DNA from 3 places in the Solibacillus sp. genome. Region 1 is predicted to be linked to each of the others. Evidence: riboswitches for the same ligand, from Rfam matches in the RefSeq annotation. Region 1 holds a riboswitch; each other region holds the start of a gene.
The links. Region 1 has a riboswitch for cobalamin ahead of cobT (nicotinate-nucleotide--dimethylbenzimidazole phosphoribosyltransferase). Riboswitches for the same ligand answer to the same signal wherever they lie in the genome.
Positions count from the first base shown of each region.

Region 2: it holds a riboswitch for cobalamin, as region 1 does, so the genes downstream of both, ABS917_RS01810 (hypothetical protein) here and cobT (nicotinate-nucleotide--dimethylbenzimidazole phosphoribosyltransferase) in region 1, are expected to answer to the same signal.
Region 3: it holds a riboswitch for cobalamin, as region 1 does, so the genes downstream of both, metE (5-methyltetrahydropteroyltriglutamate--homocysteine S-methyltransferase) here and cobT (nicotinate-nucleotide--dimethylbenzimidazole phosphoribosyltransferase) in region 1, are expected to answer to the same signal.

Region 1 is NZ_JBELZM010000026.1:8,881-13,425, forward strand. Features, by position in the region: gene ABS917_RS17765 (choice-of-anchor I family protein) at 1-2, opposite strand, end outside; gene ABS917_RS17770 (YunC family protein) at 433-735, shown strand; gene ABS917_RS17775 (hypothetical protein) at 855-1,166, opposite strand; gene cobT (nicotinate-nucleotide--dimethylbenzimidazole phosphoribosyltransferase) at 1,741-2,799, opposite strand; cobalamin riboswitch at 2,895-3,074, opposite strand; TPP riboswitch at 3,390-3,504, shown strand; gene thiC (phosphomethylpyrimidine synthase ThiC) at 3,655-4,545, shown strand, end outside.
Region 2 is NZ_JBELZM010000001.1:372,615-377,159, forward strand. Features, by position in the region: gene ABS917_RS01795 (metal ABC transporter ATP-binding protein) at 1-674, shown strand, start outside; gene ABS917_RS01800 (metal ABC transporter permease) at 690-1,556, shown strand; gene ABS917_RS01805 (Fur family transcriptional regulator) at 1,553-1,963, shown strand; cobalamin riboswitch at 2,029-2,210, shown strand; gene ABS917_RS01810 (hypothetical protein) at 2,371-2,931, shown strand; gene ABS917_RS01815 (ABC transporter substrate-binding protein) at 2,918-3,859, shown strand; gene ABS917_RS01820 (bifunctional adenosylcobinamide kinase/adenosylcobinamide-phosphate guanylyltransferase) at 3,930-4,472, shown strand; gene cobS (adenosylcobinamide-GDP ribazoletransferase) at 4,485-4,545, shown strand, end outside.
Region 3 is NZ_JBELZM010000011.1:77,850-82,394, reverse strand. Features, by position in the region: gene metE (5-methyltetrahydropteroyltriglutamate--homocysteine S-methyltransferase) at 1-1,834, opposite strand, end outside; cobalamin riboswitch at 1,997-2,176, opposite strand; gene ABS917_RS12055 (SCO family protein) at 2,408-3,019, opposite strand; gene ABS917_RS12050 (YvrJ family protein) at 3,125-3,265, opposite strand; gene ABS917_RS12045 (DUF2922 domain-containing protein) at 3,324-3,545, opposite strand; gene ABS917_RS12040 (DUF1659 domain-containing protein) at 3,577-3,795, opposite strand; gene ABS917_RS12035 (DUF2621 domain-containing protein) at 3,959-4,393, shown strand; gene ABS917_RS12030 (CcdC family protein) at 4,444-4,545, opposite strand, start outside.

The sequences.
Region 1 (4,545 bases):
ATAGACAACATTCCACCTTTACATTTTTTCTAAGTGTAAAGGTGGAATGTTAAGGTTATATGAAGGATTTGTTAGAGTTTGTAAGTATTGTTGTGCTGGGTGAAATGAAAGACCGGGGAAAGTAGAAAATTCCGGATTGAATGTAGAACGGATCGGGGCGAAAGTAGAACTCTATGCCTTGAATGTAGAACGAAAGCTGGGGAAAGTGGAACAACTTAGCTCAAAAGTGGAATGGTTCGGGAATATTAGAAAGTTCCGGCTTGAAAGTAGAACAGTTCGGCCAGAAAGTAGAACTTGGCACCTTGAATGTAGAACGAAAGCTGGGGAAAGTGGAAAAAGCAACTCTTTTGAAATACCCTACATAAATTTCCCCCAAAATAAGTACCATTTTTCAATTGTTTCATATGATTTATATGAAAGGGGGAGAAGGTTATCGTCTATACGGAAACGATTGATCTTCAAGGTCATTTATTTACTGCTGTAACGGTTCAATTACCTAAAACAACATTGCTGACGATTTCGAATGAGCATGGGTACATTATGTGTGGTGCACTCGATGTCGGGCTGTTAAATGAAAAGTTGGCCGATCGTAAAATCATTGCTGGGCGTGCAGTCGGTGTTCGAACGATCGATGACTTACTTAAAGCTCCACTGGAATCCGTCACATACGAAGCGAGAGCGTACGGTATTGAAGAAGGTATGATTGGTGAAGAAGCGTTATTAAAAATGATTTAGCCAAATATGTAAGCTTTTGCGAAATGAGTTCCACCCCATACAAAAACCGCTCTTTCTATTTATTGAAAAAGCGGTCTATATTTTATTGTACTTACTTAGGTTCAATCGTGTTTGGAGAATTAAATCGCTTTATTATAATAAGAAGCTTTTGATCCTTTACTTCTTTTCACGGCTAGAAGCTCTTCCAATTTCTGAATATATTCACGGTCTGCTGATATTCTTGTAAGGCTTGTTAATAAATATGGTCTTAACCCGGAATTGATTTTTTGGCATCGCGCAAGGTTGATCAAATACTTGGCCATCTTAAATGACTTTAAGTGCGTATGTCCATTTTTAAATTCCTTCTTCGTATTGACGACCATAAACTCCTGCTTTCGCCCTTTATAAAAAGGAATAATAATAAACTCATCTTTTTTAAAAATTTGATTCATATTATCTTCATCCTTTTCTCGAATATATTCAAAAACGACCTTTCACATACGGAGAAATAGTGATCACCCCGTTCCCTTTTATGCCCCTCCCGCCTCTCCTCTTAATTGGTCTTATTATTTCATTACCCTATTTACCGGTTACTTTATTCCAAGTTCAATTAAAAAAGCACTTTTTTAGCTATTATTAACAGTTCGGATACGTTTTTACATTTTGTTAATATAGGATATTACAAAGGGAAAGCATTTGACAGGACAATCGCTTGAATTTTACAGAATTTTCAGTAAAATTAAATCAAATTCTATTCATTAACTGTAATGTTTTGGTCAAACACTAGATTTACGAGGGTTGGATAAGGCTTTCTTTATTGTATTCCTCGCTTAGTACATTAAACGGAAAGTTCCGCTTATTGTTATTTTACTGGTAAAACAAATAGATTAGACTGAAAAACTGTACTTATTTTCCGGGTTTACCTTATTCATTTGAAAAAAGGCTACATTAAAAGTAATGGTTTCTTTTAATGTAGCCCGTTTAATAAATTTTATTTTATGATTTTTTTCTTTTTGAAAAACTTTTCTACTTGGCCACTAAAAGCGCTGCCGCTTCTTCCAATGTGACCATATTCGTAATCATCGAACATGCCGCGTCAAGAATCGGAAACGCTAGTGCAGCACCTGATCCTTCTCCAAGTCGCATATTCATATGCAGCATCGGTTCCAATCCTAAAAGCTCTGCCGCAATTTTTGCCCCTGGCTCTTCCGATAAATGGGATGGAATCAAATACGCTTTCACATTCGGATTCAATTTATAGGCGATTAAAGCCGAAACGGTTGAAATATACCCGTCAACTACGACCGGCACACGATTCGCTGCAGCTGCAAGGAAGATTCCTGCCATCCCGCAAATCTCCAGTCCGCCTACTTTTGCCACTACATCAATCGGATCATCCGCATTCGGCTCATTCAATGCAATCGCTTTTCGAATCACTTCTGCTTTATATTCAATGCCGCCAGCACCAACTCCAGCTCCGAAGCCCGTTACTTCCAATGGGTCACACCCATGAAGTACCGAAAGCACAGCAGCACTAGGTGTCGTATTCCCGATGCCCATTTCTCCTGTACCGATAAGATTAATACCGCTTTGAATGGCTTCAGTTGCAACTTCAATCCCTACTTCAATCGCCTGAATCGCTTCTTCTCGGGTCATTGCAGGACCTTTCGCCATATTGTCTGTCCCGTATTTCACCTTTTTAATGATTACCCCTGCGTTTTGAGGTAAGTCTTCTTTTACACCGATATCCACCGGGATAACTTGTGCATTTGTAATTTTCGCAATCGTACACATCCCTGTCGTCCCTTTCGGAAATGAAAGTGTTTGGAAAACCGTTGTACTTTGTGGATTTGGCGTTACCCTTTCCTCATACACACCGTGGTCTGCCGCCATGACGATCATCGCTTTGTTATCGATTTTCGGCGCAAGCTCACCGGTAATTGTGGCGATTTGCATTGCTAAAGATTCGAGCTTCCCTAAACTTTGAGGCGGCTTTGCTAAAGAGTCTATGTACTGACGTGCTTTGCCTTCCATTTGTCGGTCGATTTCTTTAATTTGTTCAATCGTTTGCTTTAGTAATTTCATGTTTCGTTTCCCCCTATTTGAATGAATTTTGACAATAAAAATAGCCTGCAGTTTATTCGATAACAAATAAACTACAGACATATCCAGTGTCTATAAACAGGAAGCGTACTTAGGCAGGTCTCCTGGCTCAGATTCACGATTCCATAACCCCTTCCCAGATCTATATCCAGTGGGCTTTGCTATGGAACTCCTCTATACAGTGTTGGGATTACGCTAAAGCTTTTCACTTTATTCCCTATTCTCCCTTAACGGGCACCTAATGCTTGATGAATTTAACATTACTTTACGACGAACGACTTTTTTCGTCAAGGATGATTTTCAATAAGCAGGAATTAAAACGTTTTCTGATTCAGAATTCCTTAAATATAAAAAAAGTCCACCTCTTGAGAATGTTGACTCATCAGAAATAATAATACGTTCGGGTTTTGTTTCTTTAATGTTCTTAACGTCGAGACATGCAGAGGTTTGTAATGTGCATGCGAAATGAGTACGATATCAATAACTGGTAAGGTAATTCATCTAACAAATACTTTTCTGAATTTTCCCTTTTATCTCAATTAAGTTTCATGTATACTAATATAAAATTGAATAGAAATAACTAGGGGAGTCCAATAAGTTGGGCTGAGAATGAAACACGTTGAAGTTTCTTGACTCTTGGGACCTGATCTGGATCATACCAGCGTGGGGAAGTTAGCATCGTATTATAGTAATACTACTTCTGTATACATATTAGCCGGGTCCGACCATTTATTGGACACCGGCTTTTTTATGTACTTCATAAGCTTTTTTAAGCTCCTCACTGTTGTGCTCTATCTCTTGTCCTTATATTCAAAAAAGGAGAGATTTATTATGTCAATGTCACCATCTTCATTAAACGAACAGAGTATTTCCATTATGTCTAACTTTTCAGGTAGCAAAAAAGTATATGTAACAGGCTCTAGACCTGACATTAAGGTTCCAATGCGTGAAATCGAGTTAAGCCCGACAACTGGTACGTTTGGAGAAGAGGAAAATCCTCCAGTACGTGTGTATGACACCAGCGGACCTTATACAGACCCTGATCATTCTGTCGATATTACAAAAGGTCTCCCTGCCCTTCGCAGTACATGGATTCAAGAACGTGGCGATGTGGAGGAATATGATGGTCGTGAAATCAAGCCTGAGGATAATGGTTATAAAGATAAAAACGATCCTCGTGCTAATCATAACGTGTTTCCTGGTTTAAAGCGGAAACCGTTACGGGCTAAAAAAGGGAAAAATATTACACAACTTCATTATGCACGAAAAGGAATTATCACGCCTGAAATGGAATTTATCGCAATTAGAGAAAATATGAAACCTGAATTCGTACGGGATGAAGTTGCAAAGGGTCGAGCGATTATTCCTTCTAATATCAACCATCCAGAATCAGAGCCCATGATAATAGGTCGTAACTTTCATGTAAAAATTAACGCGAATATTGGCAATTCTGCTGTTTCATCTTCCATCGAAGAAGAGGTTGAAAAAATGACATGGGCAACACGTTGGGGTGCTGATAATATTATGGACCTATCAACAGGTAAAAACATTCACACAACACGGGAATGGATTATTCGAAATTCGGCTGTTCCTGTCGGTACCGTACCTATTTATCAAGCACTAGAAAAAGTAAATGGTGTTGCTGAAGACCTAACATGGGAGGTTTACCGTGATACATTGATTGAACAAGCCGAACAAGGGGTGGATTACTTCACCATTCATGCTGGT
Region 2 (4,545 bases), on a different contig from region 1:
CGCTACGTGTCAATGAAGGCGACTTTTTGGCGTTAATCGGTCAAAACGGTTCCGGAAAATCGACACTTTTGAAATTAATTTTAGGACTGTTAAAGCCTATGTCAGGGGAAATTAAATTATTTGGCGAACAAGCGAACCATTTTAAACACCGCGAATGGATTGGCTATGTTTCGCAAAAATCCAATGCCTTTAACTCGGGGTTTCCTGCAACGGTCGAAGAAGTCGTGAAAAGCGGTTTATCACAAAAGGTCGGGCTCTTTAAACGCTATCCAAAAGATGCGGACTTTTTAGTAAAAGGTGCTTTAAAAGATGTCGGCATGGAAAAATTTCTGAAACGGAATATTGGTCAGCTTTCTGGAGGGCAGCAGCAGCGTGTGTTCATTGCACGTGCATTAGTGTCCGATCCGAAGCTCCTTATTTTGGATGAACCGACAGTCGGAATTGACCGCGAAAATGTGCAGGCATTCTATGATATGCTCGCACATTTGAATAAGCATCACAATATGACAATGATTTTAGTTACACACGATGTGGACACGGTTTCGGATCGTGTCAGTCATGTCGCATGCTTAAATCAGTCGATCCATTTCCACGGATACAAAAATGATTTTGATACGATTTCGGAAGAACAGATTGCTAGCTGGAACGGCCACTCTGTTCGAAAGATTCATTAAGAGGAGCAGGTCGTTATGATTGAAGCTATATTAACCTATGAATTTTTACAAAATGCCTTTTTCTCAGGGCTTGTTATTGGAGTAATTGCACCATTGCTTGGTGTATTTATCGTAGTAAGACGTCTATCGCTAATAGCTGATGCACTGTCGCATGTCACACTGGCAGGGATTGCAGGAAGCCTGTATTTGAGCCAATCGTTTGCAGCGCTGGCATTGCTGAACCCGATTTATCTAGGGATTCTCTCATCTGTAAGTGGTTCGATTTTAATTGAACGATTACGCAGACTATATAAACATTATGAAGAACTTGCGATTCCGATTATTATGTCCGGCGGTATCGGTGTGAGTGCCATTTTTATTTCACTTGCAAGCGGATTTAATGCTGATTTAATGAGCTATTTATTCGGCTCCGTATCTGCTGTATCGCGCCAGGATTTATATGTTGTGCTTGTAATTGCAGTAGTTGTCGTATTGTTTTTAGTTCTGTTTTTTAAAGAACTTTTCGTTTTGTCATTCGATGAGGAATATGCGAAAGCGAGCGGTTTACCTGCGAAATGGATTCATTTATTGTTCATGATCGTTGTCGCACTCGTAATCGCAGCAAGTATGCGTATTGTGGGCATTCTGCTTGTTTCAAGTCTAATGACATTGCCGGTGGCTGCAGCGATGCGATTAGCTCGCGGCTTTAAAGAAGCGATCATTTTAGCGATTGTATTTGGAGAGCTGGCCGTAGTAATCGGACTCGTTTCTGCATTTTACCTGAACTTGGCACCGGGCGGAACAATTGTTGTCACATCGATTCTGATTTTGCTGTTAGTAATTTTAATAAAAAAACTTGTTTTGAAATTCACGATTAAAACGGAAGGGGAAGAAGTACTGTGAATGCATCGCGCGCGTGGGAAATATTAAAGGACAATGGCTATAAAAAGACGGATAAACGAGAGTTGATTTTGGGGATGTTTGCAGCTACAGACAAATATTTGACTGCCCGTGATTTGTTATCAGTATTGAAAAAAGATTTCCCCGGGATGAGTTTCGATACAATTTACCGTAACTTGGCTACTTTTGTGGAGCTTGATATTTTAGAAGAAACAGAATTAAACGGTGAGCGTAATTTCCGTATGCATTGTGAGTCGGATCACCATCACCACCATTTTATATGCCGTGATTGCGGGAATGTAAAGGAACTGTCTGTTTGCCCCATGGAAATGCTCGGTGAAAAGCTGCCCGGTTATGCCGTTGAGGCCCATAAATTTGAAATTTACGGAAAATGTCCGGAATGTTTATAGTTAGCAATAAAAAATATTTATTTGCATAATTTTTTTTATATGCTAAAGTGATTAAGACAAATTGAATAAATTTGCAGGAAAAAGATGCATTATGCATAAATGGGAATTCGGTGCAAATCCGAAGCTATATCCGTAACTGTAAGCGTTGACGAAAATAAGTGAGAAACCACTGCTAATATAGCGGGAAGGTACTTATGAGTAGAGTGAAGCGCGGAGCCAGGAGACCGATCTTTTTCTTATCGTAACATCCCTCTTCGGAATTAAAGAGAATGTACGGCAGTCACTGATCGAATGAGCATCGTTTTACACTCTTTTTTTGATTTTTGAAGCCATCCATTTTCTTGGGTGGCTTTTTTTCGTTCACTCGGTAATTTCGGTGAGGCACTACTTGAAGTGAGGAGAATTATATGAAAAAGGATATCCGTTTTTCCTGTTATCCGTTTATGCGGGAAAAATCTTGCTGCGTCGATTATGAAATCCGCACCGATTCTTTGACGACGCGAATCGGGACAGTCTTTCCAACGTTAGCTGATGATGCATCCGGTCAAGTCGTTCTGGAAGACTTAAGGAAGATACAACCGTTAGCTTATCATGCCAATGGTTCGGTCCGAGGTAAATTGGCCATTACATCAGAGGATATACAATGGCTAAGCGATCGATACGACTTTTATGTAGATGAAGTCGGGGAAACGATTCAGCAATTTGTGCTGCCCCAAGGTATTGAAAGTGCCGCGAGACTCCACATTTGCCGGAGTGAGGCGAAAAAGTCTTACAGAGCATTACATAAAGTAAGTGAAGAAAGAGAAGTGGATGAAATTCTGTTTGATTTTCTCGGGTTGCTGGCCAATGTATTTTTTGTCATGGCGGTCTTTATGAATCAGCAGCATCAACAAGATGAAATTTCATTTATCTCAAAATCCTATCCAACGAAAAAGAAAAAAGGAGTTACAACAAATGAAATCAAATAACAAATGGGTCGTTGCTTTAGCGGCAACATTATTACTGGCAGCATGTGGATCAGATGAGGGGAAAACAGAAAAGGACATTAATAATGCATCCAAAAATGATGGCGCTCCCTATACAGTTGTAGATGACCGTGGTGTTGAAGTGACATTCGAAGAAGTACCGGAAACGATTATTTCCCTGCAACCAAGCAATACAGAAATTTTGTTTGAACTGGGCGTTGGAGAACAAATTGTCGGTGCTACAGAATTTGATACATATCCGGAAGCCGCACAAGAAATTGAACGTGTGTCCACTTCTACAGTCATTAATGCAGAACGAATTGTTGAATTAGATCCGGATGTCGTGATTGCTTACACAATCGGAGATGAAACACAAATTACCCAATTGGAAGATGCAGGTTTAAAAGTATTTGTAATTGCCTCTGCGGCGACATTTGATGATGTTTATTCGGATATTATCCAGCTATCTGAAGTAATGGGTGTCGAAGATAAAGGGGATGAAGTTGTAGCTGACATTAAGGCGCAAATCGAAACAGTACAGGAAAAAACAGCGGATATCGATGCGAAGAAAAAAGCCTATTATGAAGTATCGCCAGCTCCGGATCTTTGGACTACCGGCAGCAGTACGTTCCAGCAGGAAATAATGGATCACGCAAATGTTGAAAATATTTTTGCTGATCAGAAGAGCTGGATCAGTGTGACGGAAGAAGATGTTATAACTCGTAATCCTGAAATTATTATTACACCTGCAACGTATATGGAAAATGCAGTTGAGGAAATTTTAGGACGTACAGGCTGGGATAAAATACAGGCAGTCACAGACAAGGCAGTTTATTTAGTGGATGGGGATATTATGTCACGTCCTGGACCACGAATTGGTGAAGCGGTAGAAATTATGGCGCAATCAGTATACCCGGAATTGTTTAAATAAGTATAGAATAGAAGGACATGCCTTAGTTTAGGCATGTTCTTTTTACATACAAGGATGAGGAGGGAGACGCTTGATCTTTATAACGGGTGGCGTACGCAGCGGGAAAAGTGCTTTTGCAGAGAAATATGCAAGGCGGTTAGGTGAAGTCAATACGCTCTACTATGTTGCGACAGGCGTATCCTTTGATGAGGAAATGAAAAAAAGGATTGTCCGCCATCAGCAGGATCGTGAAAATCAGAATGCCAACTGGACCACAGTGGAAATGCAAGTTGAAGTTCCTGTAGCAATCCGGCAGCTTTCAAACGATGCAGTTGTGCTTTTTGAATGTGTGACAACATGGCTTTCGAATGTACTGTATACATACGAACAAAAAAATGAAAGTAGCGAATATATCGATAATTGTATCGGATCGATGCAAAAGCAATTGCTAACTTGGCGGAAGCAAGGTGCTACAATAATAGTTGTATCAAATGAAGTGCTGGATGAATTGCCTTCACAATATGATGAGGTAAATCTTTATCGTAAATTGTTGGGAGAGCTTCACCAATGGATTGTACAAAACAGTGATGAAGCATATGAAGTACAATTTCAGCTTGTACAGCGTTGGAAGTAAGGAGGAAACAAGTTGAAAAATAGTTGGAGCGGTTTTTTATTAGCGTGGCAATTTTTTTCGGCGGTGCCGATTA
Region 3 (4,545 bases), on a different contig from region 1:
GGATTGGCATGCCTTCTTTCAAAGCAGGTTCATCTACTTGAATAATATAGATTCCCGCATTTTCAAGTGCCCTTACTTCTTCTCTTAGTGCCAGGCCGATTTGATAAGCAACTTCTGAGCGCGGTAAATCATTTCTTACAAATGACCAGTTTAAAATTGTAACGGGTCCTGTCAGCATTCCTTTGACCGGTTTTTCCGTAAGTAATTGTGCCGCACTTACTTCCTTAACTGTCATCGGTTCTATCCATTCAACATCTCCGTAAATAATTGGCGGTTTTACACAACGCGATCCGTACGAAACTACCCATCCATTTTTCGTAAAAGCAAATCCGTTTAATTTTTCACCAAAAAATTCCACCATGTCTGTTCGCTCGAATTCTCCATGGACAAGGACATCAAGGCCAAGTTGCTCCTGAATCGCAATCCAACGTGCCGTTTCATTCGCATTGAATGCTTCATACTCTGTTGTTGTAATTTCCCCTTTTCGCCATAAACTACGGTTTTTCTTAACTTCTGCAGATTGCGGGAAACTCCCGATTGTTGTTGTCGGATAGTCTGGTAACTGTAAAAAGGCACGTTGCAGTTTGCTGCGTTTGTTGTAGTTATCTGCTCGGTTAAATGATTCCGGTGTTAATGCGTTTACATGTGCATGTACAGCCTTCTTTTGTCTCGATTCATGAAGTGCCAAGGTGCGGATTGCTTTTTCGCTTTCTAAAAACGCCTGGATATGAAGGACTTCGGGCTGAAGAATTTTCCCTTTAATCATTTGCAGTTCCGTAATTTTTTCATTGGCGAATGCTAGAGCATTTAGCAGCTCTGGCAAAATGCCATCCTCTCCTGCTGTTGTAACTGGCACATGCTGTAGACTGCACGATGTTTGTAGATGGATTGGTGAAAATGGTACATAGGAACGTATTTCCGCAATCAGTGCCAACTGCTTCTGCAACTCGGCTCTCCAAATGTCCCGACCATTAATAATACCTGCATATAGAACTTTATCTTTTGGGAAACCAAACTTTTTTAACGCTGCTAGATTTTCATTTTTCCCATGAACAAAGTCCAGTCCAAAGCCATCAACAGGCAAATCAATCAATGTTTCATAATCGGATAACGCTTCAAAATAAGTTGTGCAGATCGTTTCGACTGTCAGTCCGTTTAATACTTGATGATAGAAATGCTGAACTAATGCTATTTCTTCGGACGTAAGGTCTTTTGTAAGGCTTGGTTCTTCAAGCTGGATCGACGTTGCACCACTTGCTTCCAACGACTGAAGCAACTCCTTATATACCATTACCAGCTGCTGAATATAGTGTTGTTTTTGTTCTGGGCCAACACCTTTCGTCAGTTTATAAAATGTAAATGGACCGATAATAGTCACACGATGGATTGTGCCGGCTGCTTCTATTGCCTCCTGTATATATTGCGCGTAAAAGTTGTGTTGCAATGCCAGTTTCTGTCCTTCGTATTCCGGTACAATATAGTGATAATTCGTGTTGAACCATTTCGTCATTTCACTTGCCACCACGTTTTCAGCACCGCGCGCCATTGCAAAATACGCGGTTAAATGATGCTGCAATGAAAGGTGGTCGTATCTTGATGGAATCATATTAAACATAACGGCTAAGTCAAGCATGCGGTCATAATATGTAAAATCTCCTACTGTTAAAATATCCAGCCCTAAATCCTGTTGCTGCTGAAGTTGAGCGATGCGTAAGTTTTTCATTTCCTGTTCATAACTTCCTAAAGATAGTTGTTCTTTCCAAAACGCCTCTGTTACACGCTTCCACTCACGATTCGGTCCAATATACGGATAGCCAATTACTGCTGTTTTCATAAACAATTCCTCCTTAAATTTGTTACATAAAAACCAAAACCCCTCTTTCCAAATGAAAGAGGGGTGTGAATGTTTAAGAGATTGACAAAAGAAACCTTTGTATTATCAAAGGAAGTTGTCTCACTTTCGCACAAAATCACCACCTATTTCCACGTAGGTATTGGCGTGTACTAGTTTCCGGCAGGTCTCCTGGCTCATCATCAACGTTCTTGTGATCCTTCCCATCATTAGACAGTGGTTGAATATCACGAACTCCGATTTACAGTTGCGGGACAGCACCAGACTTTCACTGGTTTCCCTTTTCAGCTTGTTCTCACAAGCACCGTAACTTACACAGTATGTAATTTCGTATACTATATCATAGAAAATGAGTTTTGAAAATTCTTTTTATTTCTTGCATCCTGTATATGCGGATTGAATTATTTCAGCTAATGCAGTGTGCTTTTTAATGAAATATGGAATGATATTAGCATATTTCGCTCTTTTATTAGAAATGTCCGCAGTAAACCCCACAAAAAAACTTGCTCAAAAAGCAGCTGCACTTTTTTCGCAAGTTAATCTAACATTTCACTATTATTTTAGACGTTCTTCAATGAGTGCTTCCATATCACTCGCAATCGTTTCATATGGAACACCATCTTCTCCCGTGCCATAACCTGAATAGTTTTTCACGGCAATTCCTTTTTCATCCACTAGGAAAAATGTATCAGCGTGGATAACTTGGTCATTCCCTTCAATTGACTGGACAGGTGTTTTAAATGAGTTTCTAGCAAATTGTTCAATAAATTTTTGATCGTACCCTGTCAGCATATGCCATTTTGATTCATCAACTGGTGTATGGCGCGATAAATATTCTGTCAAACGCTCTGGTGTATCGTAGTCCGGGTCTACTGAAAACGCGACAATTTTATAATCTTCCAGCCCCTTTTTTTCGAGGTGGTCCTGTATCCGGGTCATATTCATCGTCATTGGCGAGCAAATGGTTGTACAACTTGTGAAGATGAACATTGCCAGCCATGGTTCCCCTTTTAGGCTTTCCAGTGTCACTTCATTGTTACGGTGATCGGTCATCGTAAACCCGCTAATCTCAAAGTTGGTCGTCGGTTTAAACTGATAATTGCTGCATGCTGTGAGAACTGTCGCTGCCAAGAGCATAAGTGCGAATACAATTTTTTTCGTTTTCATTTCTCTCTCTCCACTCTTTGAACATTACTCTCATCTTACCCAATATTTAGTATATTCTCAATAGTTATTGGAAGAAGGATGTGTGTCAACATTGTGAAGAGTTTTTTATGCTCTATCTGCGGGATGATGTAATGATACAAGTGCTGTATGAATCGCTTCAAGTTTTGTTTCAATCCGATACAGTAAATAAAAAGATATAAAGATCGGAAATGTTACTTCCTGAAGAATCGCTATCCACTGGTCCATTAAAATTCCTCCTTACTTGAGAAAGCCGGCAAAGCATCATACTTCACCGGCCTTACTATTAACTGTTCAGTTCGATCGCCGTGACATTACGTTCAACGATGCGCGCTGATTTTTTCACATTGAACAAAAATCCGTCCTTTGAAAATACTGCCTGATCCATAATTGTTTGCATCGCTGCATTTACTTCAGCTTCCGTTAAATTCGGCTTCGGATCATTAATGTTGATCGTCATCGTATTCCCTGCAATGTTGGCAAATGTCAATTGTAATACTTGTGCCATATTCTCACCTCCCGTTCTTTGCTAATACTAATTAAGCTGTAATACTTTCTTTCTGCGTTTTCACAGATTCGATATAATCGAAATCTGTTAAGCCGACGATTGTAGTTGCAACTGTATATAGCTGCTGAGCTGTTGCATTTCTTTCCAAGTTACGGAATGTAGAACTTTTAATAATCGGCTCGTTAAATTCATCAAGACCTGTCTGATAAAATACTGTCAATGTTGCAGATAAAAATCCGAATTCGTTCATGTTTATCACCTCCTTGCCCTATATATGTCATGATTTACCGAAAAAAGGGACAATGACGATGAAAAATTTTACAAAACCTTATATAATAGACAATAATGAGGTTTATCACCAGTAGGTTAGTAGAAGGAATTTCAAGACAATATTTTGTAATGAGGTGAACATTGTGGGCTTAGATGGCTGGTTTTTATGGTTTATTTTATTTTGGGTTGTAGTATTGATTTCGCTTATGGGGATTGGCGGCTTTTTTATGTTCCGAAAGTTTCTGAAGGCCCTGCCAAAACAGGACGGAAAATCGGATCTAGATTGGCAAAACATATACTTAGATAAAACGATTCATCTTTGGGGAGAAGATGAAAAACAATTACTTACCGAGCTTGTCAGTCCTGTACCAGAGCTATTCCGCCAAGTTGCCAAAGAAAAGATTGCCGGTAAAATCGGTGAAATTGCACTGAATGAGCGTGCCTCAAAAATCGACCTGGACTTAATTATTCGTGGCTATATTATCGCTTCACCTAAACGCGACCATAAGTTTTTGCGTAAAAAACTCGATGAAATGAAAATTGATACGACGAACTATAACGATTTATTTGAGGCATAGACGAAAAAAGACTGTCTTTAAAAGTATAAAACTTTTAGAGACAGTCTTTTCTATGCGACAATATGCGATTTTTCAAGCTTTTTATATTTAATAAGCATACCGATTCGCCACGGCAAAATCATCGAGAACGCCAAGATGAAGAACATACCGGC